4 regions of the Erwinia billingiae Eb661 genome follow, and region 4 is predicted to be linked to each of the others. Evidence: riboswitches for the same ligand, from Rfam matches in the RefSeq annotation. Region 4 holds a riboswitch; each other region holds the start of a gene.
What was found. Region 4 has a riboswitch for thiamine pyrophosphate ahead of thiM (hydroxyethylthiazole kinase). Riboswitches for the same ligand answer to the same signal wherever they lie in the genome.

Region 1 (5,935 bases), 2.1 Mb from region 4:
GTTTGGCAGCAGCTGCACGCCCAGTTCCTGAAGAGGCCGCAGGATCCCGTCATCGCCACCGCGTAAATCAATCCGCTTCATCGCCATGGTGACCAGCTGGCTGCCGGACTCGCGCAACGCCGCAAGCATCATTTGTGGACTGGAGAATTTGCCCGTACCGGTAAATAAACGAGACGAAAAGGTTTTATCAGCAATTTGCAGCATGTCAGCCTCCGGCAATGGCCTGGAAAATCACCAGATCATCGCCTTCCTGTAATAAGTAAGAGGACCAGCGATCGCGGGGAATAATCTGCTGGTTAACGGCCAGCGCGGTGCCTGGCTGGTGGCGGGAAAGCTGCTCCAGCAGCCCGGCCAGCGTCAGCGAGCCGGCAAGCGTCAGGCTTTCATCGTTAACCACGATTTTCATCACTGACCCCGCATACCGGACAATCCACACTGCGTTGCAGCGACAGCGTTCGCCAGGTTTGTTGTCTGCCGTCAAACAGCCGAAGTTTGCCGTCAAGACAGGACGGCTGGCCTGCCAGCATCTTTAAGGCTTCCAGCGCCTGTAAGGTACCCATTACGCCCACCACAGGACCCAGCACGCCTGCGGTACGGCAATTTCGCTGGGGTTCGTCTTCGTCTGGCCATAAGCAGCGATAGCAACCGTGTTCAAAAGGAGGCGTAAGCACCAGCAGCTGGCCACCAAAGCCAACGGCGCTGGCACTGACTAACCGCTTACCCTGTTCCACGCAGGCGGCATTGACCGCATGGCGGGTTTCCATGTTGTCGCTGCAATCCAGCACCAGGTCGACCTGCTGCACGACTTCCCTGAGTGATTCAGCCATCATCCGCTGCGCCAGAGCAATAAACTCCACCTGCGGGTTTAGCGACTGTAGGTGCTTCTTCGCCACGGCGACTTTGGACTGACCGGTTTCATTCGTGCGAAACAGCACCTGGCGCTGAAGATTACTGATATGCACGCTATCGTCATCGGCCAGCACCAGCTTGCCAACGCCTGCGGCAGCGAGGTACAGCGCCGCAGGTGAACCCAATCCGCCGAGGCCGATAATCAGTACGCTGCCTGCCTGCAATTTCTGCTGGCCATCGAGGCCAAACTCCTCCAGCAGGAGCTGACGGCTGTAGCGTAAAAAGTCGTTGTCACTGAACATGGGCTTCGTCCCCGTTTCCAGCCAGATCGAGCAGCTGCGCGGTAGCTGCCTGCCAGTCAGGCGCCAGCGTGATGGCGCTGACCACCGCAATGCTTCCCACGCCGGTTGCCAAGACCTGCGGTGCCCGTTCCAGACTGATGCCGCCAATCGCCACCGTGGAAATCCCTTTCAGGCGGGAAATATGGCGCTGCAACTCCTGCAATCCCTGCGGCGAAGAGGGCATATTTTTGGTCTGGGTCGGAAAGACGTGCCCGAGGGCGATATAGGACGGCTTCTCAGCCAGAGCCCGATCGAGCTCGGCATCGTCATGGGTTGAAAGCCCCAGCCGTAATCCGGCGCGATGGATCGCATCCAGATCGGCGACATCCAAATCTTCCTGGCCCAGATGCACGCCATAGGCCTGATATTTAATCGCCAGCTGCCAGTAGTCATTGATAAACAGGCGTGCCTGATAACGCTTGCCCAGTTCGATAGCCGCCGCGATATCGTTTTCGACCGCCGCTTCAGGCAGATCCTTGATTCGTAACTGAATCGTACGCACGCCCGCTTCAAGCAGGCGCGCGATCCATGCCACCGTTTCCACGACCGGATAGAGTCCAAGCTGGGCCGACGTTGGCGGGAAGGCTGAGCGGCTCATGCTTTTTCCTCCTGCGACAGCGCATCGGCGGGGTGATAAAGTTCCCCGCCGCGGGTACGGAAAGCCTCTGACATTTCGGCCATACCAACCTCAATCGGTTTGGCTTCCGCCTCCTGTCTGGCGGCATAGTCCCGCACTTCCTGAGTAATTTTCATCGAACAGAATTTCGGGCCGCACATTGAACAGAAGTGGGCGACCTTGCCCGATTCCTGCGGCAGCGTTTCATCGTGATAGGCGCGCGCGGTATGAGGATCGAGTGCCAGATTAAACTGATCTTCCCAGCGGAATTCGAAGCGGGCTTTGGACATGGCGTTATCGCGGATCTGCGCGCCGGGATGCCCTTTTGCCAGGTCGGCGGCATGCGCGGCAATCTTGTAGGTAATCAGACCCTGCTTAACATCTTCCTTGTTGGGCAAGCCCAGATGCTCTTTCGGCGTGACGTAACAGAGCATTGCGCAGCCAAACCAGCCAATCATCGCCGCGCCAATACCGGAGGTGAAATGGTCGTAGCCAGGCGCGATATCGGTGGTTAGCGGGCCGAGCGTATAGAACGGCGCTTCGTGGCAGTGATTGAGTTGCTCGGTCATATTGCGGCGGATCATCTGCATCGGCACATGTCCTGGTCCTTCGATCATCACCTGCACGTCATACTCCCAGGCAATTTTGGTCAGCTCGCCCAGCGTATGCAGCTCGGCAAACTGCGCTTCATCGTTGGCATCCTGAATCGATCCTGGACGAAGTCCGTCGCCCAGCGACAGCGAAACGTCGTAGGCGGCGCACAGCTCGCAGATCTCGCGGAAGTGTTCGTAGAGGAAGCTCTCTTTGTGGTGAGACAGGCACCACTTGGCCATGATCGATCCCCCCCGGGAGACGATCCCCGTCAGGCGTTTTGCGGTCATCGGCACATAGCGCAGCAACACACCGGCATGGATGGTGAAGTAATCGACGCCCTGTTCAGCCTGTTCCAGCAAGGTATCGCGGAACACTTCCCAGTTGAGATCCTCTGCCAAACCGTTCACTTTTTCCAGCGCCTGATAAATGGGAACCGTACCAATCGGAACGGGACTGTTACGCAGGATCCATTCGCGCGTCTCATGAATATTGCGCCCGGTAGAAAGGTCCATCACCGTATCGGCGCCCCAGCGGGCGGACCACACCAGCTTCTCCACTTCCTCTTCAATCGACGAGCTGACCGCGGAGTTACCGATATTGGCGTTAATCTTCACCAGGAAATTGCGGCCGATAATCATCGGTTCGGATTCAGGATGGTTAATATTTGCAGGGATGATGGCGCGGCCGGCCGCCACTTCCTGCCGGACGAACTCTGCCGTGATATTTTCCGGCAGGCTGGCACCAAAGCTGTTGCCGGGATGCTGTTGCAACAGCACGTCACCCCGAATACGTTCGCGGCCCATATCTTCACGCAGGGCGATAAATTCCATCTCTGGCGTAATCACGCCCAGCCGCGCGTAATGCATTTGCGTCACGCAGCGGCCAGCCAGTGCCTTGCGTGGGCGGGGAAGATGGTCAAAACGCAAATGATCGAGGCCTTCATCCGCCAGGCGCTGTTGGGTGTACACCGAACTGAGCTGCTCAATGTGCTGAGTATCACCACGCTGTTCAATCCAGTCATTGCGTAGCCTGGCAAGTCCGCGATGCACATCAATTTTTGCGTCCGGATCGCCATAAGGTCCGGCCGTGTCATACACCGGTACCGGTTCGTTATCTTCAAACTGCGGATTGTCTTTGCTGCCACCGACCATCGTCGGACTGAGCTGGATTTCACGCATCGGCACGCGAATATCCTCGCGCGAACCGTTCAGCCAGATGCGTTTAGAATTGGGGAAAGCGGTGCCCTGAAGGGAGTCGATAAACTGCTGGGCTTCTGCGCGCTGTTCGCGGCGGGTCGGTCTTTTATCACGGGTAGACATAGCTCGTTCCTGAAAAAAGGGAATTTGCTTGCCTGGAGTTCGGAGGAGTAAGCGCAGGGTGTGAAAATGGTCGGATCCACACCGTCACTGAAGATTTACTCTTGTTCCCTTCGCAGGTACTAACCTGATCAGGTTCCGCGGATCCCGAATTAACGGTCTCAGCCCCTAAGGGCACTCCGACAAGAAGAATTTTGCTGGCAGACAGCACCAGCAAAACAATCGTGGCAGGACTGGCCTCGCCACATAGTGCCCTTTCAGCATAAAGGGGCTTTTTTGAAACTACAAGGGGTTTACAATCTGATAACGTTTACGCCGGACGGGCAAGCGCACTCTCATTAGCTGCCTCAGGCTTATCCGCCGTTTTTTCCAGCGCCAGCTGAATAAAGCGGTCTTCAAGCGTGAAACGCGCTTCCAGCGCTTCGCCCACTGTGGACAAAGCATTCTGGAATTCGAGACAGTTATCGTGATCGATGGCCTTCTCGAGATGGGTATCATACACCTGCATGATCATCTCGGTGTTTGCCTGCAGGGAAGGGTAGATCAGCGCGGCTTTAGCCAACTGTTCGCTGCCTTCCATCTCCTGAATAAAGCGTTGATAAACGGTGAAATGCCCGGTGGAAAGGTAATCCACCAATCCCTGACAGAAGCTGTCCAGCGCGTTTTCATCGAGCGTAGTGAGCGATTCCTTGTTAGGCTTGATGCCAACCAGACGATAATAGGCAATCAACAACTGCCTGCGGGAGCGTAGACAAAAGTCTACCAGGTCGCTACATCCGCCGACGCGCGCGGTCAGAACTTCTAACTGGTTAAGCATGAGTGACTCCATGAGTGTAATTATTACTATTTCGCCCCAATCCAGTAATTCAGAAAGTCTGTAAAGCTGAGGATGAGCAATTTTATGCAACGTGAGATTTCAAGCGTAGACGTTGGCTGGTGGGTTGTCAGTCATGAACATAAACTTTGGTTACCGAAAGGTCAATTACCGTTCGGTAGCGCGCAAGAATTAAGCCTGACAGGATCGAACGGATCACAAATCGGCGAGTGGCAGGGCGATCCCGTCTGGCTGATCTGTGAGAACCGTCAAGAGGGCATGGGATCCTTGCGTCAGATCCTCGATCTGGACGTGGGCCTGTTCCAGCTGGCGGGTAAAGGGATCCAGCTGGCGGAGTTCTATCGCTCGCATAAGTGGTGCGGCTACTGCGGCCATGAAATGCACCACAGCAAAACCGAACTTGCCTGCCTCTGCCGCCATTGTCGACAGCGCTATTACCCGCAAATCGCGCCCTGCATCATTGTGGCGATCCGCCGTGGGGAAGAGATCCTGCTGGCCCAGCATACCAAACACCGTAACGGCATCTATACGGTGCTGGCCGGTTTTGTTGAAGTCGGCGAAACGCTGGAACAAACCGTCGCGCGTGAAGTGATGGAAGAGAGCGGGCTGAAGGTGAAAAACTTGCGTTACGTCTCCTCTCAACCCTGGCCGTTCCCCCAGTCGTTGATGATGGCTTTTATGGCCGATTACGACAGCGGCGAGATTGTTATCGATCCCAAAGAGCTACTGGATGCGGGTTGGTATCGCTTTGATGCCTTACCGCAGCTTCCTCCTCCAGGAACGGTCGCCCGTCGCCTGATTGAGGATACCGTGGTGCTTTGCCGCGAAGAGGCTGAGTAAGTACCCAGGCCGGCAAATTCACCCTTTGCCGGCTTTTGCTGAACCCGCTCGGGTGTTTAATCATCGTATTTCATTTTTTTAAATAAACTACTGTGCTTAATCGTGCAGCATCACGTATTTTATTGTTCTGATTTTGTCTGCCAGACTGCATTAATATTAATGTCATGTTAATAACATCAGGGAATGATGCCATGGAAAGGTTCAGGAAAGAACATTACTTATGGGGCCTGTGGCTCTTATGGATTTTTTCTCTTTGTTGTTACCTCTTCCCGCAATATAAATTCTTTGATTGTTGCCTGAGGGTGACGATCGGCTGTTATTTAATATTCGTTTTATTAACTCTCGCTAAAAGGATGGATCCCAATATGTTTAACTTCAATAAGAAAGAAACAGACTCGCCAGTGAACGGCTCAGTCGATACCGCCTCGCTGCTGGCACCGAAGGCCGCGCTGGAGCTGGCTGATGAGAGCGCGACGGCGAAAGAAACCCGTATTTCATCAGGCAGTAAATTAACGGGTGAAATAATTAATGAAGCTAATATTTC
Region 2 (5,935 bases), 270 kb from region 4:
TCTACCCGGCGGTGGTCGCCGTAGTGGTGATCCTGCTGTGGCAGGGCTGGGTCAGCTATTTCAAAATCCCGCAGTTCCTCGTGCCGTCGCCGGTGGTGATGCTGCAAAGCCTGTGGACCAACTTTGGTTCGCTGATGATGTCGCTGCTGTTCACGCTGAAAATCACCCTGATCTCCTTTGTGCTGTCGATCGTCATCGGCTGCGCGGTGGCCTTTGTGCTGGTGCAGAACCGCTTTGTTGAAACGGCGCTGTTCCCGTACATCGTGTTTCTGCAGGTGACGCCGATTGTGGCGATCGCGCCGCTGATCATCATCTGGGTGAAAGACACCACGCTGTCGTTAGTGGTCTGCTCGACGCTGATGGCGGTGTTCCCGATCATTTCCAACACCACCCAGGGGTTACGCAGCGTGTCGCCGGGCCTGCTGAGCTATTTCCAGCTGAGCCATGCCAGCCGCCTGCAAATCCTGGTGCGCCTGCGCATTCCCTCTGCCCTGCCGTACTTTTTCGGCGCGCTGCGCATCTCCAGCGGACTGTCGCTGATCGGCGCGGTAGTGGCCGAGTTTGTGGCGGGCACCGGTGGCAACAACACCGGGCTGGCCTATCAGATTTTACAGGCAGGTTATCAGCTGGATATTCCGCTGATGTTTGCCGCGCTGCTGTTGATTTCGTTAACCGGGATCGCGCTGTTTGGCGTGATGTCGTGGATTTCCCGGCGCGCCCTCAGCGCCTGGCATGAAAGCGAAGCCGTGCAATCTCACTAATTTAATGACCCTTTTGCCGACAGGATGAGTATGGACAGTGAACAACGTAAGAACGCCGTAGAGCAGATGCTGCTGGCGCTTCCCGACCTCGAGTGGACGCTTCAGGCCCCCAAGGTCAAACGTCTTTCGCGCGATTTTCACTGGTTCAGCCCGGTGCTGAAGCAGCAGCTGGAAAACAAGCAGGCCGATGCGGTGGTTCGCCCGCGCAATGAAGAAGAGCTCAGCCTGCTGGTCAAGGCCTGCGTGCAGCACGGCCTGCCGCTGATATTACGCGGTGGCGCAACCGGCAACTACGGTCAGCTGGTGCCGCTACAGGGCGGCATTCTGGTCGATATGACCGCGTTTAATCAGGTGGTGGAACTAGGTGAAGGCCGCGTGCGGGCGCAGGCGGGGATCCGTCTGGCCGAGATTGAAACGGTGACCCGTCCTGAGGGCTGGGAGCTGCGCTGTATGCCGTCGACCTATCGGCTGGCGACGCTGGGTGGACTGTATGGCGGCGGCTTTGGCGGCATCGGCTCAATCAACTATGGCCCGCTGGGCGCACCCGGCAACGTGCTGAGCGTGAAAGTGATGACCATGGAAGCCGAGCCGCGCATCCTCAGCGTTCCCGCGCCGCAGGCCTTGCTGCTGCATCATGCTTACGGCAGCAACGGCATCGTGCTGGAAGTCGAGCTGGCGCTGGCGCCGGTGCATCAGTGGATTGAGCGGCTGGATGTGTTCGACGACTTTACCGATGCGCTGGACTATGCCAATGCCTTTGCCCGCTCGCCAGGGCTGGTGAAACGCCAGCTTGCCCTGTTCGCCGCACCAATCCCGAGCTATTTCACCCATCTGAACGGCAACTACCGGGCCACGCAACATGCGGTGATCAGCGTGATTGCGGAGCAAAGTGAAGGCCTGTGCAGCGGACTGTTAGAAAAGTATCGCGGCCAGAATGCCGTGCGCCAGACGGCGAACGAGGCGCGTGAAGCCAACGCCTCGCTGATGGAATATTGCTGGAACCACACCACGCTGCATGCGCTGAAAGTGGACAGCACCCTGACCTATTTGCAGACGGCGTTCAATTATTCCACCTATCGCCAACAAATTATTGCGATGGCGGAATTGTTCGGCGATGAAGTTATTTCCCATATTGAATTCCTGCGTGACAACGATAGCAATATCACTGCCAGCGGATTACAATTAATTCGCTATTCCAGTGAAGAAAGATTGAACGAAATAATGCAGATATTCCGCGATAATGATGTAAAAATAAACAATCCGCATGTCTTTACCATTGAAGAAGGTAAGCAAGGGGAAATTAAGGCCGAGGTGGTTTCAGTTAAAAAGGCGCTGGACCCGGCAGGACTGCTCAACCCAGGCAAGCTGCAGGGTTGGGACGTGCGCGACACGCTGGAATTACCAAGCGATCCGCTGTCACTGAATAAATGAAATCAGCATAAAATTAATTACAGTGAGTAAATAAAGCACGTATCTAAAATAACGCGCTCGCCACTGGACGGTTTTACCGGATACCCAAAAACAATTACTCAGCAAATTTTGCTGCGGGCAGATCATTTTCAAATTTTTGACAGGAAGCTATTGATGAAAACAAAGAAGGTCAACTTTGCGCTAAAGTTGGGTGCACTCGTCGTCTCTCAGGCTTTATTAATGGGTCACGCGCTGGCCGCGGCACCGGTTTCGGATTGTGATGCCGGCGTGGCCGATTCACTGACCGAAATGTTTACCTGCGGCTCGGTCCATGGCAGCCTGCGCAGCCTCTATTATTCCACCCACAACGCCTATTTCTCACCGGGCTATTCGCAGGACACCGTCAGCTACGGTGGCAGCGTGAAGTACGCCACGGCGGAATATTATGGCCTGAGCCTCGGCGTCAGCGGCATTTTGCAACGCGGCATCTCGCATAACGATGACCACTTGATCGGTGAACTGGGGCCAAACGAGACCGGCGTCGGCGAAGCCTATCTGAGCTGGCACTATCAGGACTTCCGTATCACCGCCGGTGACCAGCGTATCAATATCCCGTTTATCGGCGACTACGACTGGCGCATCACCCCGATCCTGTTCCGGGGTGTGGACGCCAATTATGGCGACAGCGACAACTTCCTGCACGCCACCAAAATTACCCGCTATAAACCCTGGGGTGACGATCAGTTCCTCGACACCACCGCCTACACCGACGCCGATGGCCGCACCAACGGCATGTGGGGCATCGGCGGCGGACGTGCCCTGAAGCTGGATGATAAAAAGCTGACCGGCCAGCTGTGGTACGAGGAATACAATAACTACACCAAGATGGTTTACGCCGACAGCTTCCTGTCGTGGTCGGAAAATCCGTTGCAGCCCAAAATTGGCGTGCAGTTTATTCGCGGCCTGAGTCAGGGCGATGCGCTGGCCGGCGAAGTAAACAGCACCAGCTACGGCGCGCAGTATGCGATGAATTTTGTACCTTCATTGCGCTGGTCACTGAACTGGGACCATATCGCCGCCAGTGAGAATGCCTATGGCAACGGCGCGCTGGTGACGCCTTATGCCCATAACACCTCGTCCGGCCAGTATTTTGCCCAACCGTTCTTCACCAGTACCCAGGATTTGGGGAGCGGCAACGCCTACTCCACCGATCTGAACTGGACCGCCAACAGCAATATTTCCCTCGGCAGCCGCTACTCGTTTATGGATTTGACCGCCAGCGCCGGCGCGTCCAGCAGCAATCAGTCGGAGTACCTGATTTACGGCACCTACAGCTTTGATGGCGTGCTGAAAGGGCTGAGCCTGACCGACTTTGTCGGCGTGCAAACCACCTCGACCTCTGACAAGAACTTCTGGCAGAACCGCTTAGCGTTAGAATATGATTTCTAAGCCAAAACAGGCTTAGTGGCGCTTAAACAACGGCTTTCGCAAGAAGGCCGTTTTTCATTATGACGCCAACTCGGCTGCCAGCCATCGATTGTAATCAAAAAGTAAATATCGTATAACAAGCCTCTCCGAGGGGTGTCCTTTATGGGCTGAGATGGCGACGTTAGCCGGACCCTTTGAACCTGATCTGGGTCATGCCAGCGAAGGGACGGGTTGGCAATAGCACCACTTTCGATCGTTGCCTGTTCATACCTCTGCACGCCCGGATCTCCACTCACTTTTGGAGGTCCCATGTCTGACAACATGTTTTCCCGTGGTCTTTATGGCCAGCTTCGCCAGCAGGCCGCGGCTGACTGGCAGCACTACGTTAACCACCCTTTTCTTCAGCAGTTGGCCCAGGGCACGCTGCCTGAAAGCGCGTTTCGGCTTTATCTGACCCAGGACTACCTGTTCCTGATCCATTTCGCCCGCGCCTATGCCCTGCTGGTCAGCAAGTTCCGAACCTTGCCAGAAATGCGTGCCGCCACCGCCTCGCTGAACGCCATCGTCGCCGAGCTGCCGCTGCATGTCGGTTACTGCACGCAGTGGGGCATCAGCGAAAGCCAGATGCGCAATGAACAGGAAGCGCCCGAAACCCTCAACTACACCCGCTATGTGCTGGATATCGGCCAGTCCGGCGATGCGCTGGATCTGCTGGCCGCGCTGCTTCCCTGCGTGGCGGGCTATGCCGAAATAGGCCTCGGCTTGCTGCACAATCCCGCCACCGTCACCGAAGGCAATCCCTACCGCTCGTGGATCGCCAACTACGGCGATGAAAACTATCTGGCCAGCGTACAGCGGGCGATTGACCTGCTGGAAACGGTCGGGGTTCAGCGCGGCGCACAGAGCCGTCTGCCGGAGCTTTCAACCATCTTCACCACCGCCACCCGTCTGGAAAGCGCCTTCTGGCAGATGGGCCTGAATGCCAGTTTGAGTAACGTGGTATGAACAGTCATGACATTGCCCGCGGCGTGATCCCGCCGGGGATTCAGGTTCGCGATCTGACCCTGCGCTACGGCGCACGGACGGTGTTTGAGCAGTTGAACATTGATATCCGCGGTGGGCAGTTTGCTGCGATGCTCGGTGCCAGCGGCGTCGGCAAAACCAGTCTGCTGAAGATCATTGCCGGGCTGGCGCAGCCGACGGCAGGCACGGTCACCGGCAGCGACGGTCTGCCGGTTCCGGGACGCGTGGCTTATATGGGGCAGAAAGATCTGCTCTATCCATGGCTAACCGTCCGCGAGAATATCAGCCTCGCCTCACGCCTGCGTGGCGAGAAGCCCGACCGCGAATGGGCTGACGAACTGACGGATCGCGTCGGCTTAAGCGGCTATGGCGACAGCCTGCCTGCCGCGCTGTCCGGCGGCATGCGGCAGCGTGCCGCGCTGGCCCGCACGCTTTATCAGCGTCAGCCGATGGTGCTGATGGATGAGCCCTTTTCAGCGCTGGATGCCATTACCCGCACCAGTATCCAGACGCTGGCCTCAATGTTACTGACCGGCCACACGGTGTTACTGATCACCCACGATCCGCTGGAAGCCTGCCGCCTTAGCCACCAGCTGTTGGTGCTGTCTGCCGCCGGGATTGATGATTCCCATCAGATTGCCGGACTGCCGCCCCGGGCCCCTGACGATCGGCACCTGTTGCAGAGCCAGGGTGAATTACTGCAACAGCTGACCCGGGCGGCAGGATGATATCCGCAAAAGAATCGGCCTTTGGCCGCTGGCGGCGTGGCCTGACGGTATTTATCGGCCTGATTGCCGTCTGGTGGGCAATCACCCGCAGCGGCGTTCCTGCCTTCCTGCTGCCCACGCCGATGTCGGTTGCCGACGTCCTGTGGACCAGTCGCGCGTATCTGGCGGCGCACACGCTGGTGACCGCGGCAGAAATCGTCAGCGGGCTGGTCGCCGGCGTGTTGCTCGGCGCCATCCTTGCACTGTGCATGATGTTCTCTCCCCGCTTACAGCGCTGGCTGATGCCGCTGGTGTTGACCAGCCAGGCCATACCGGTCTTTGCGCTGGCACCCTTGCTGGTGCTGTGGTTCGGCTTCGGCATCAGCGCCAAGGTGGCGATGGCGGTGCTGGTGATTTTCTTCCCGGTCACCTCGGCTTTCTTCGACGGGTTGCGCCGGGTCAATAACGATTTTCTCGACCTCGCCCGCACCATGGGCGCGTCCCGCTGGGCGTTATTACGCCATGTGCGGCTGATGGCGGCGCTGCCCGCGTTTGGCTCCGGGCTGAGGATGGCGGCTGCAGTGGCGCCGATTGGTGCCATTATCG
Region 3 (5,935 bases), 2.5 Mb from region 4:
CGGCATCGGTGGTGAAAGGCCACAAGATTGCGCCAGGCGTTCAGGCCTATGTTGTGCCGGGATCCGGTCCGGTCAAAGCGCAGGCGGAAGAGGAAGGTCTGGACAAAATCTTCCTTGATGCCGGTTTTGAATGGCGCTTACCAGGCTGCTCAATGTGTCTGGCAATGAATAACGACCGTCTGAATCCCGGTGAGCGTTGCGCCTCCACCAGCAACCGTAACTTCGAAGGTCGTCAGGGCCGCGGTGGCCGCACGCACCTGCTGAGCCCGGCGATGGCTGCGGCTGCGGCGGTAGCAGGCCATTTTGCTGATATCCGCGAACTGATTTAAAGAGGCTGTATGGCGAAGAAATTTACCCAACATACCGGCATCGTGGTGCCGATGGATGCGGCAAACGTCGATACCGATGCGATTATCCCGAAGCAATTTCTGCAGATGGTGACGCGCACCGGTTTTGGCCGCAACCTGTTTTACGACTGGCGTTACAGCGATGCCGAAGGCCAGATCCCCAACCCGGATTTCGTGTTGAACAAGCCCGCGTTTCGTGGTGCCAGCATTATGCTGACGCGGGAAAACTTTGGCTGCGGCTCCTCCCGTGAGCATGCGCCCTGGGCACTGACTGACTACGGTATTCAGGCGATTGTCGGCAGCGATTTTGCCGATATCTTTGCCAATAATTCGTTTAACAATCAGCTGCTGCTGGTGTCGTTGAGCGAGGAAGAGGTAGACACGCTGTTCCAGCTGGTTGCCGCACAGCCGGGCGTGGAAATCACCGTCGATCTGGAAAAGCAGGAGGTCATCGCCGATGGTAAGCACTACGCGTTCAGCATCGACAGCTTCCGCCGACACTGCCTGATCAACGGGCTGGATAACATTGGCCTGACGCTACAACATGACGCCGATATTACGGCGTATGAGAAAACCCAGCCGGCCTTTCTGCGTTAGTGACCCTCACGGGCGGAAGCACTTCCGCCCGAACGTCCCTCAGACATCCTTCACTTTGGCCGACATCACCAGCGCCCCAATCGACAGTACCAACGCCGCCCAGTAAACCGAATAATGGCCAAAGGTTTCCGCCAGCGCGCCCTGAATCACGCCCGCCAGAATCACCCCCGTCGAAATACTGTTGGTAAATAATGTGGTCGCCGCACCGGGCCTTCCCGGCATCAGATCCTGGAAATAGAGCATGCCGATCCCGGCGACAATACCGATAAAGATGGCATTAAAGATCTGCAACGCCATCAACGCCGCTTTGTCGTGGAACACCACCAGCCCCAGATAGAATATCGCCCCGGACGCCACCGCAAACAGCATCATTTTGCGTTTGCCGAAGCGCTTCACATAATGGCCCGCCAGCAGCATCGCCGGGATTTCCAGCCCGGCCGCCACGCCCATCAGCAATCCAGCCAGCTTATCCGGCAACCCCAACACGCTGCTGATATACAGCGGCATATCGATGATATACATGGTGTTGCAGGTCCACATCAGCAATGAAGCCATAAACAGCAGCCGCACATCTTTATTCTTCCACGCGCTGATTTGGGTGATCACCACTTCAGGCGGTTGTTCCACGCGCGGCACCGACGGCAGCGCAAACCAGATCAGCGCCACACAGACCACAAACAGTCCGGCGGCAATCAAAAACATGGTGGTGAAGCCGTAATTCAGCGCCAGCGCAAAGGACAACGGCGGCCCGACTACCCAGGCCAGTGACAGTTGGGCACGCATCACCGAGCTGAACATCACCACCTCTCGGGCGGAGCTATCAGCATATTCGCGGGCAAGGGCAAAGATTTGCGGCATCGACACGCTGGCCAGAGCGGAGAGCAGCACGCCAAAGGTAATCAGCGTCAGATAGTCACGGTTGAAGGCAAAGATCAGCGCGTTGCCAATCGCCATCACGCAGCAAAACAGGATCAGCATGCGGCGATCGCCCCGGTTGTCCGAGCGCTTTGCCAGCAAAATGCTCACCGCAATGCCGGCTATCGCATTGATGGTGTAAAACAGCCCGACCCAGAACGGACGAACGGCCACTTCACGGGTCAAAAACAGGCTAAGCGTCGGAGCCTGAAGCGCACCCGCCACGCCCACCATAAACGACACGGCCATAAAGGCGACGTAAACAGGATTGATACGGCGACGGCGCGTGAGGAGCGATTTCATAGCTGATCCTTCAAAAAAAGTCGCCACAGAGGTGAGTCGACAAACAGCAAGCATAGAAGAAAACATGGAGCAGCGAAAAAAGCCAGCAAGGTATTAACCCGGCTGGCTGGTGAAAGGCACCATACTCAGAATCATCAATGTCAGAGCGCATTCGAAGAATGTCTCCCGCTCTTTCATCTGCGGGCATTATCGTCCTAATATAAGGAAGAAAAAACAGACTGCTTTCTGATAAGGGTTCCTCTTTTATGTCTTCTGCCCGCTTACAACAACAGTTTATCCGCCTGTGGCAGTGCTGCGAAGGCCAGCCGCAGGAGACCACGCTCAACGATCTGGCGGTACAACTGAGCTGCTCCCGCCGGCATATGCGCAATCTGCTGAACGCGATGCAGGAACAGGGCTGGCTGAACTGGCAGGCTGAAGCCGGGCGCGGAAAACGTTCGAAGCTCAGCTTCCATTACACCGGACTGGCATTGCAACAGCAGCGGGCGGAAGAGTTGCTGGAGAACGATCGCATCGACCAGCTGGTGCAGCTGGTGGGCGATAAAAACACGGTCAGACAGATGCTGATCTCTCATCTTGGCCGCAGTTTCCGCCAGGGGAAACATATCCTGCGGGTGATGTACTATCGCTCGTTACTGAATCTGTTACCCGGTACGCCGCTGCGTCGTTCTGAAACCCACCTTGCCCGTCAGATTTTTAGCAGCCTGACGCGGATAAATGAGGAAAATGGGGAAATCGAAGCCGATATTGCCCACCACTGGCAGCAGCTTTCTCCGCTGCACTGGCGGTTTTATCTGCGCCCGGCGATCCACTTTCATCATGGCCGTGAGCTGGAGATGGCCGACATTATCAGCACCCTTGAGCGACTGAAGCCCCAACGCCTTTATGCCCATTTCGATCGCATCGAGTCCTCGGCGCCCTGGACGCTGGATATTCATCTGCATCAGCCCGACAACTGGCTGCCCTGGCTGCTGGGCAGCGTCAGCACCATGATCCTGCCGAAAGAGTGGCCCTTCCTCACGGACTTCGCCCGTCAGCCGATAGGCACTGGCCCTTATGCGGTGGTGCGCAATCAGACCACCCAACTGAGGATCCAGGCGTTTGATGACTATTTTGGTTACCGCGCGCTGATTGATGAAGTGAATATCTGGGTGTTGCCGGAAATCAGTGATGAGCTGGTTTATGCCGGGGTTAAGCTGGAAGGCAAAGGGCTGGAAGAAAAGTCTGAAGAGAGCCGTCTGGAAGAAGGCTGCTACTTCCTGCTGTTTGATCAGCGATCCGAACAGGGTCGCGATGAACACATCCGTCGCTGGGTCAGCACGCTGTTCAACCCGATCGCCCTGCTGAATCATGCCGGTATTGGCTATCAACGCTACTGGTTTCCGGCTTATGGCCTGCTGCCGCGCTGGCATCATCGCCGCGATATGGCTGCCAGCCAGAAGCCCGACGGGCTGACCACCCTGACGCTGACCTGGTATAACGATCACGTCGAGCATCAGGGCATCGCCAATGCGTTACGGCCGATCCTCGCCGAACAGGGCGTGGAGTTGATCACCCAACAGGTCGATTATGACATCTGGCACCGCGGCGAAGCCGAGAGCGATATCTGGCTCGGCAGCGCCAACTTCACCCTGCCGCTGGAATTTTCGGTGTTTGCGCTGCTGTACGAAATCCCGCTGGTGCATCATTGCGTCACGCTGGACTGGGAAAAGGATGCGCAACGCTGGCGCGAACAGAAGCTGCCGCTGGCCGACTGGGGCAAGCAGTTGATCAACACCTGGACGCTGCATCCGCTGTTCCATCACTGGCTGCTGCTGGAAGGTCAACGCAGCATGCGCGGGGTCAGAATGAATATGCTGGGCTGGTTTGATTTTAAATCCGCCTGGTTCGCCCCTGACGACGCATGATGCTTTCGTTACCCAGCGGAAATCACTAGAATAGGCCGTTCTCAACGGGGTGCGTTCGCGGTGTTTCACTGCCAGCGCTGAGACAAACCCGTCGAACCTGATCCGGATAATGCCGGCGTAGGGATTTGAGACTCTCCAGATTGCTCAGATCCTTTGCGACCCCTAACTTTCAAGGAACGCAAAGTGTTAAAAAAAGTTCTGCCTTTACTGATCCTCGGCACCTTCCCGGCCTTCGCGGCTAAACCCGTCCTGACTGTTTATACCTACGACTCTTTTTCCGCTGACTGGGGACCGGGTCCTGCCATCAAAAAGGCGTTTGAAGCGGACTGCGGCTGCGAGCTGAAATACGTGGCGCTGGAAGACGGCGTCTCGCTGCTTAACCGTCTGCGGATGGAAGGTAAAAACAGCAAGGCCGATGTGGTGCTGGGCCTCGATAACAATCTGCTGGATGCGGCGGAGAAAACCGGCCTGTTCGCACCAGGCCAGGTGGATACCAGCAAGGTCACCGTTCCGGGTGGCTGGAACGATAAGACCTTTGTGCCGTATGACTACGGCTGGTTCGCCTTTGTGTACGATAAAACCAAGCTGCAAAATCCGCCCACCAGCCTGAAAGAGTTGGTCAACAGCGACAAACCGTTGAAGATTATTTATGAAGATCCCCGCACCAGCACCCCGGGCCTCGGCCTGCTGTTGTGGATGCAGAAAGTGTTCGGCGATAAGGCACCGGAAGCCTGGCAGAAGCTGGCGAAGAAAACCGTCACCGTTACCAAAGGCTGGAGCGAAGCTTACGGGCTGTTCCTCAAGGGTGAAGGCGATATGGTGCTGAGCTACACCACATCTCCGGCTTACCACCTGATTGAAGAGAAGAAATCGCAGTATGCCGCCGCCAATTTCAGCGAAGGTCACTACCTGCAGGTAGAAGTGGCCGGCCAGCTGAAAAGCAGCAAACAGCCGGAGCTGGCGCAGAAATTCATGAAATTTATGCTGGATAAACCGTTCCAGGACAGTATCCCAACCGGCAACTGGATGTATCCGGTGGTGAAAAGCACCCTGCCTGCCGGTTTCGATACCCTGACCGTTCCGTCCAACTCGCTGCAATACACGTCACAGGAAGTCGCCAGCCAACGTAGCCAATGGATCAGTGCATGGCAACGCGCCGTCAGCCGCTGAGTGCTGGCCCGTTAGTGCCCGGTGCGCTGGCGGCGACGCTGCTGGTCGCCGTGGCCCTGACCGCATTCAGCGCGCTATGGCTGAGTGCGCCGGCGATCCACTGGCGGGATCTCTGGCAGGATGACTATCTCTGGCACGTCCTGCGCTTCTCCTTCTGGCAGGCCTTTCTTTCCGCGGTACTGGCGGTTGGGCCGGCGATCCCGCTGGCCCGCGCACTTTACCGACGCCGCTTCCCCGGCCGGGACACGCTGTTAAGACTCTGCGCGATGACGCTGGTATTGCCGGTGTTAGTGGCGGTGTTTGGCATCCTCAGCGTCTATGGCCGTACGGGCTGGCTGGCCGATCTCTGCACGTTGCTGGGCATTCCCTATACCTTCACGCCCTATGGCTTGCAGGGCATTTTGCTGGCGCATGTGTTCTTTAATTTGCCGTTAGCCGCGCGTCTGCTGCTGCAGGCGCTGGAACAGATCCCCGGTGAGCAGCGCCAGCTGGCCGCTCAGCTGGGATTACGCGGCTGGAACCATTTCGTGGTGGTCGAATGGCCCTGGTTGCGGCGGCAAATTCTGCCTGCCGGCGCGCTGATTTTTATGCTCTGTTTTGCCAGCTTCGCAACCGTCCTGTCGTTCGGCGGCGGACCAAAAGCCACCACCATCGAGCTGGCGATATTTCAGGCGCTGAACTTTGATTACGATCCGG
Region 4 (5,935 bases):
TGATCCTGCTGGCGCTGTTTGCCATTCAACCGCTGGGCACGGCGAAGATTGGCAAAGTCTTTGGTCCGATTATGGCGCTGTGGTTCGCGGTTATCGCCGGCCTGGGCATCTGGGGGATTGTGCAGCATCCTGCGGTGCTGGTGGCGCTCAACCCGATGTACGGTATCGACTTTCTCTTCTCCAACGGCATCGTCAGCTTTCTGGTGCTCGGCGGCGTATTCCTTTGCGTCACCGGTGCGGAAGCGCTGTATGCCGATATGGGCCATTTTGGCAAAAAGCCGATTTGGCTGGCCTGGTTTGCTATCGTCTTTCCCAGCTTGCTGCTCAACTACGCCGGACAGGCAGCGTTACTGCTTTCAGGTGCTGACGTAACGCAAAATATTTTCTTCCGGCTTTGCCCGCCGGTATTGCAAATCCCGCTGGTGATCCTCGCCACGCTCGCCACCATCATTGCCAGTCAGGCGATTATCAGCGGTGCGTTTTCCATGACCCGTCAGGCAATTCAGCTAGGCTGGCTGCCGAGGCTGCGGGTTAAACAGACTACCGAAGAGAGCTACGGGCAAATCTATATCGGGGCGATTAACTGGTTGCTGATGGTGGTGACCATCTTCCTCGCGGTGTTCTTCAAATCTTCCGACAAGCTGGCAGCAGCCTATGGCATCGCCGTGTCGCTGACGATGATCATGACCTCCGGGCTGTTATATGTTGCGATGCATGAGGTGTGGCGCTGGAACCGGCTCACCAGCCTGCTGATTGCCGGTGTGTTCTTTGTCATCGACCTGTGCTTCCTGGTCGCCAATATGAGTAAGGTGTTCGAGGGGGGCTATATGCCGCTGATCCTGGCGCTGGTCGTGTACGGTGTGATGTTGCTCTGGCACCGCGGCGTGGAAGCGGCGAGCAGGGCGGTGCACGAAAAATTTATTTCGGTGGACGACTTCCTGGCAATGCTGGAAGAAAAAGCCATACCCAGAGTGCCGGGCACGGCGGTGTTTCTGACGCGGGAGAAAGAGGGCACGCCGCCGGTGATGCAGTGGCAGGTGAAGCGAAACGGCTCATTGCATGGGCACGTGCTGTCGCTAACGATCGCTATCGACAACGTTCCGCGCATCAATGCCGACGAGCGCTTAACCGTCACCCAGCTTGCGCCGGGCTTCTGGCACGCGCTGGCGGTGTATGGCTTTATGGAGCGGCCGAATATCCCTGCGCTGTTACGCTATCCGCAACTGGATAACTGCGAGCTGGATACCGAGGATGTCACCTATTATCTGGGCCATGAAAACATCATCCCACGCGAAGGTAGCGGCGGCCTGCCGGCCTGGCAGCGCGTGATTTTCAGCTGGATGGCGCGCAACGGCATGCATGTGACCGACTACTACTACCTGCCCAGTGACCGTGTGGTGGAGATCGGTCGCCGCATCCCGGTGTAGCGGTGGAATGTTGATCTGATTAACGCCTGGGGGATGGTAAAGAAAAGCGCCATCCCGTAATCTGGCGGCTGAAAGCACGTAGTAAATGACTCGGGGTGCCGTTTCTTTCCAAAGAAAGGGCTGAGAAAAACCCGTCGAACCTGAACTGGATAATGCCAGCGGAGGGAAGTCAGATGCCTGACCGCATCGCCTTCTTGATCGCCGGTTGGGAGTTGTACCATGAACCAACCTCATACCTTTGTCGCGGCGGATGCCGTGGCGTCGCTCCACCTCTTCCGTGAAAAATCGCCGTTAATTCACTGCCTGACCAACGATGTGGTGCAGACTTTTACTGCCAACGTGTTGCTGGCGCTGGGCGCATCGCCGGCGATGGTGATTGATCCCGACGAAGCCGCGCAGTTCAGCGCCATTGCCGATGCCGTGCTGGTCAACGTCGGCACGCTCACCCATTCCCGCAGTACAGCGATGCTGGCCGCTGTGCACGCGGCCGGAAAGGCGCAGCGTGCCTGGACGCTGGATCCGGTTGCCGTCGGCGCATTGACCTTCCGCACTGAATTCTGTCAGCAGCTGCTGGAACACCGTCCTGCGGCTATTCGCGGCAACGCCTCGGAAATCATGGCGCTGGCGCGCCAGGCAACCTCCGGGCGCGGCGTCGACAGCCTGCATGACTCGGCGCTGGCGCTGGACGCCGCTCGTCTGCTGGCCAGCACCACCGGCGCCATCGTTGCGGTCACCGGGGAAACGGATTACGTCACCGATGGCCAACGGGTGCTGGCTGTGGCTGGCGGTTCGCCGTTGATGACCCGCGTGGTCGGCACCGGCTGCGCGTTGTCGGCGGTGGTGGCCGGATTTGCCGCGCTGCCTGGCGACCGGTTAACGCACGTTGCCAGCGCCTGCCGGATAATGAGCCTGGCAGGCGAACGCGCGGCGATGGCGGCAGCGGGTCCCGGCAGTTTTGTTGCGCTGTTCCTCGACGAGCTGTTCACTCTGGAGGTTCAGGGATGAAGCGCATCAACGCACTGAGCATTGCCGGAACCGATCCCAGCGGTGGCGCGGGCATTCAGGCCGATCTGAAAACCTTCTCGGCGCTGGGTGCCTATGGCACCACCGTGATCACCGCGCTGGTGGCGCAGAATACCTGTGGCGTGCAGTCGGTTTACCGCATTGAGCCCGACTTTGTCGCGGCACAATTACATTCCGTGCTGAGCGACGTGCGCATCGACAGCGTAAAAATCGGCATGTTAGCCAGCAGCGATATCGTCAAGGTGGTGGCTGAAGGACTGAAGGCCTCGTCCGTGCCGTGGATTGTGCTGGATACGGTGATGCTGGCGAAAAGTGGCGATCCGCTGCTTTCGCCGACGGCGGTTGCCACGCTGCGTGAGTGCCTGTTGCCGCACGTTTCACTGATCACGCCAAATCTGCCGGAAGCGGCGGCGCTGCTGGAGTGTCCGGTTGCCACTAACGAAGATGAGATGCGGCGACAGGGAAGGGCGCTGTTAGCGCTGGGTTGCCAGGCGGTGCTGATGAAAGGCGGACATCTGAGCGATGCCGAAAGCCCGGACTGGCTGTTCAGCCGCCAGCTGGAGCAGCGTTTTACCGCGCCGCGCGTGCCAACAAAGCATACCCATGGCACCGGCTGTACGCTTTCCGCTGCGCTGGCCGCGCTGCGACCCCGGCATGATAACTGGGTGTCGACGGTGCAGGACGCCAAGGGCTGGTTACAGGGCGCGCTGGAGCAGGCCGATTCGCTGGAAGTCGGCAAGGGCATCGGCCCGGTGCACCATTTTCATCGCTGGTGGTAGCGGACGATCAGGGCGTCGAGCACTTGGCGGGCGCGTCATTTGCTGCCAATCCACTCTATTTCGATCCAAAGAAGATCGTCGAGCTGGCCATCGAGTCGGGCTGTAACTGCGTGGCCTCCACTTATGGCGTGCTGGCCTCGGTGTCGCGCCGTTATGCGCACCGCGGTGATCAACAAGCGTGCGGGCGGTATGGGGCTGATTTTGGGCCGTAAAGCCTTTAAGAAATCGATGAAGGATGGCGTGGCGCTGATCAATTCGGTGCAGGATGTCTATCTGGCGAAAGACGTCACCATTGCTTAATCGCTAACGATAAGGGGTTGACAATGATTAGCCCCTTATCTTTCACCCTATGTGATTATTTTGTTACAAACTATCGATGCTTAAGCCTCTCCACTCTTGCCTGAAAATCGCTAAAATAGCGCTTTAGTCTGACGTGAGCCGTGAAGTAAATAATGAAGTGGTTATCTAAAAATGCGTGGTTATTTGCCGTCAAAACCTGCATTGCCGCCTTTATCGCCTTATATATCGCGCTGAAACTGAACCTGGATAAACCGGCCTGGGCCATGGTCTCGGTTTACGTGATTTCACAGCTGTATTCTGCCTCCACCCTGTCGAAAGCCTTGTTCCGCTTTCTTGGCACCGTGCTGGGCGGGATCTTTATCTTTCTGATCTACCCGATAACCGTTACCCATCCGATGCTGTTCAGCCTCTGCGTTTCGCTGTGGGTTGCCTGCTGCCTGTATCTGTCGCTGCATGACCGCACGCCGAAGAGCTACGTGTTTATGCTGGCAGGCTACAGCGCGGCGATCATGGGCTTTGCCGATGTCACCACGCCGCTGTCGATCACCTATACAGTGATTTCCCGTATCGAAGAAATTACCGTGGCGATTATCTGCAGCAGCCTGGTGCATATGCTGGTTTTCCCGGTACGGATGCGCAATCTGTTGGAAAACAGCGTCAGTAACTGGTTCGACACTGCAAAGAACGTCTGCACCGAACTGCTGACCATTGAATCGAAAGAGAGCTCGCCCGAAAGGGACCAAATCCTGGTGCAGATGGCGAACTATCCGGTGGCGGTTGAAACCCTGATCACCCATTGCGTGTATGAAGGGGACTCCGCGCGCAAGCTCATCCGTCTGGTCAGCGCGCAGTATCAACATCTTTCCTATCTGATCCCAACGCTGACCGCGATTGAGAAGCGCCTGAGCCTGCTGGCGGAGCAGGGCATCACCTTCCCGGACTTTGTCGCCGAGTCGTTCAGTCACTTCCTTGTCTGGCTGAACAGCCCGGAACAAAGCGGCCAGGCGCAGTCGATTGAGGCAGACATCACTGCCTCGCAGGAGCGGATCAAAGCGTTGTATGGCCGCGGTGAAATGAACGCGGAAGAAGGTTTGTTGCTGATTGGGTTACTGGAAAGGCTGCTGAATTTTATCCGCATTGCCGATTCCTATTTCAACGCCCGCGAGCGCGTTAGCCAGCTGTCGCCGGAGAAAAAGCGCGGCAGGCTTAAGCTGATCAGGAAGCATCGCGATAAAGGGCTGATCCTGTTATCGGCCTTCACCGCGTTCACTGCCACGATGATCGGCTGTATTTTCTGGATTGGCACCGGCTGGAAAGATGGCGCGTCAACGCCGATGATAGCCGCGGTTGTCTGTTCGTTCTTCGCGGCGATGGACAGCCCAATCGCTTCGATGAAGGTGTTTCTGAAAGGGGTATTGATCGCCATTGTGATCAGCGTGCTGTACGTCGGGCTGCTGATCCCGATGACCGTAACCTTTGAATCACTGATTATCTGTCTGGCGCCGGGACTGCTGGCGCTGGGACTGGTCATCGCCAATCCGTCGACCAACTTTATCGGGCTGATTATCGCCACCCAGATCCCCGGTTTTATCGGCATGACGCACGATTTGCAGCCCGACCTGCTGTCGATCCTTAATGCCTCGATCTCAACCGTGGTGGGCATTTTACTGGCGGTGCTGGTCACGGCCATTATCCGTAACAGAAGGCCGGCCTGGTCTGCCAGACGCGTGTTGCGTAAAGGGATTAAGGAGCTGCTGCAGTTCACCGGCGAAATCAAAATCAACGCTTCTTCGCTGCTGTCGCGTCAGCAGTATGTCGCCAGCATGATCGATAAAATCAACGTCATCCTGCCGCGTAACCGCATCGATCCTTCGCCCGGCGTGGCGCTGGGGGGCAATCTGATTACCGAAATCTGGCTTGGGGTGAACTGCTATGACTTTTACGCCAGGCATCAGGCGATTATCAAAGACCATCAGCTGGAAACCGATGCGGTGATGTTTGAGATTAATCAGTACTTTAAAAAGCGGCTCAAGGATATTCACCTTGAGCCGCCGCAATCGTTGCTGATGGAGTTGAATCAGCTGCTGGTTAAGACCGAGGCATTGTGCCGTGCAGATATGGCGCTGTTCAGGCCACTGTTCTATCTGTTCAATATCCGCATGGCACTCTATCCGACGCAGAGATGGCCAGCGTTATAGCGGCTTTTCAAACCACTCGCTGTTTTGCTCAGCAATCGGCGTGATGGAGAAAATCATCTCCTGAAGGTGACGGCGCAGGGCGTGCTCGGCGCCGTCGACATCTTTGGCTACCAGCGCCTGATAAATCTCCTGATGTTGCTGGATCAGGCTTTCCGGCGGGGAGACTTTGCTTAACGTCAGGAAGCGCACCCGATCCATGGCCGCTTTA

Region 1: it holds a riboswitch for thiamine pyrophosphate, as region 4 does, so the genes downstream of both, thiC (phosphomethylpyrimidine synthase ThiC) here and thiM (hydroxyethylthiazole kinase) in region 4, are expected to answer to the same signal.
Region 2: it holds a riboswitch for thiamine pyrophosphate, as region 4 does, so the genes downstream of both, tenA (thiaminase II) here and thiM (hydroxyethylthiazole kinase) in region 4, are expected to answer to the same signal.
Region 3: it holds a riboswitch for thiamine pyrophosphate, as region 4 does, so the genes downstream of both, thiB (thiamine ABC transporter substrate binding subunit) here and thiM (hydroxyethylthiazole kinase) in region 4, are expected to answer to the same signal.

What each region holds. Positions count from the first base shown of each region.
Region 1 is NC_014306.1:310,781-316,715, forward strand. It holds gene EBC_RS02810 (thiazole synthase) at 1-204, opposite strand, end outside; gene thiS (sulfur carrier protein ThiS) at 206-406, opposite strand; gene EBC_RS02820 (HesA/MoeB/ThiF family protein) at 390-1,151, opposite strand; gene thiE (thiamine phosphate synthase) at 1,141-1,788, opposite strand; gene thiC (phosphomethylpyrimidine synthase ThiC) at 1,785-3,719, opposite strand; TPP riboswitch at 3,808-3,908, opposite strand; gene EBC_RS02835 (Rsd/AlgQ family anti-sigma factor) at 4,027-4,533, opposite strand; gene nudC (NAD(+) diphosphatase) at 4,618-5,391, shown strand; gene EBC_RS24670 (bactofilin family protein) at 5,757-5,935, shown strand, end outside.
Region 2 is NC_014306.1:3,044,914-3,050,848, forward strand. It holds gene EBC_RS15310 (ABC transporter permease) at 1-761, shown strand, start outside; gene EBC_RS15315 (FAD-binding oxidoreductase) at 792-2,192, shown strand; gene EBC_RS15320 (OprD family porin) at 2,346-3,620, shown strand; TPP riboswitch at 3,739-3,843, shown strand; gene tenA (thiaminase II) at 3,909-4,604, shown strand; gene EBC_RS15330 (ABC transporter ATP-binding protein) at 4,601-5,350, shown strand; gene EBC_RS15335 (ABC transporter permease) at 5,347-5,935, shown strand, end outside.
Region 3 is NC_014306.1:842,990-848,924, reverse strand. It holds gene leuC (3-isopropylmalate dehydratase large subunit) at 1-329, shown strand, start outside; gene leuD (3-isopropylmalate dehydratase small subunit) at 339-944, shown strand; gene EBC_RS05150 (sugar efflux transporter) at 984-2,162, opposite strand; gene sgrR (HTH-type transcriptional regulator SgrR) at 2,408-4,069, shown strand; TPP riboswitch at 4,105-4,211, shown strand; gene thiB (thiamine ABC transporter substrate binding subunit) at 4,253-5,239, shown strand; gene thiP (thiamine/thiamine pyrophosphate ABC transporter permease ThiP) at 5,215-5,935, shown strand, end outside.
Region 4 is NC_014306.1:3,312,032-3,317,966, reverse strand. It holds gene EBC_RS16575 (potassium transporter Kup) at 1-1,427, shown strand, start outside; TPP riboswitch at 1,509-1,611, shown strand; gene thiM (hydroxyethylthiazole kinase) at 1,647-2,432, shown strand; gene thiD (bifunctional hydroxymethylpyrimidine kinase/phosphomethylpyrimidine kinase) at 2,429-3,229, shown strand; partial or broken gene EBC_RS26345 (class I fructose-bisphosphate aldolase) at 3,235-3,393, shown strand; gene EBC_RS26340 (fructose-bisphosphate aldolase class I, fragment) at 3,383-3,529, shown strand; gene EBC_RS16560 (FUSC family protein) at 3,682-5,727, shown strand; gene EBC_RS16555 (GntR family transcriptional regulator) at 5,722-5,935, opposite strand, start outside.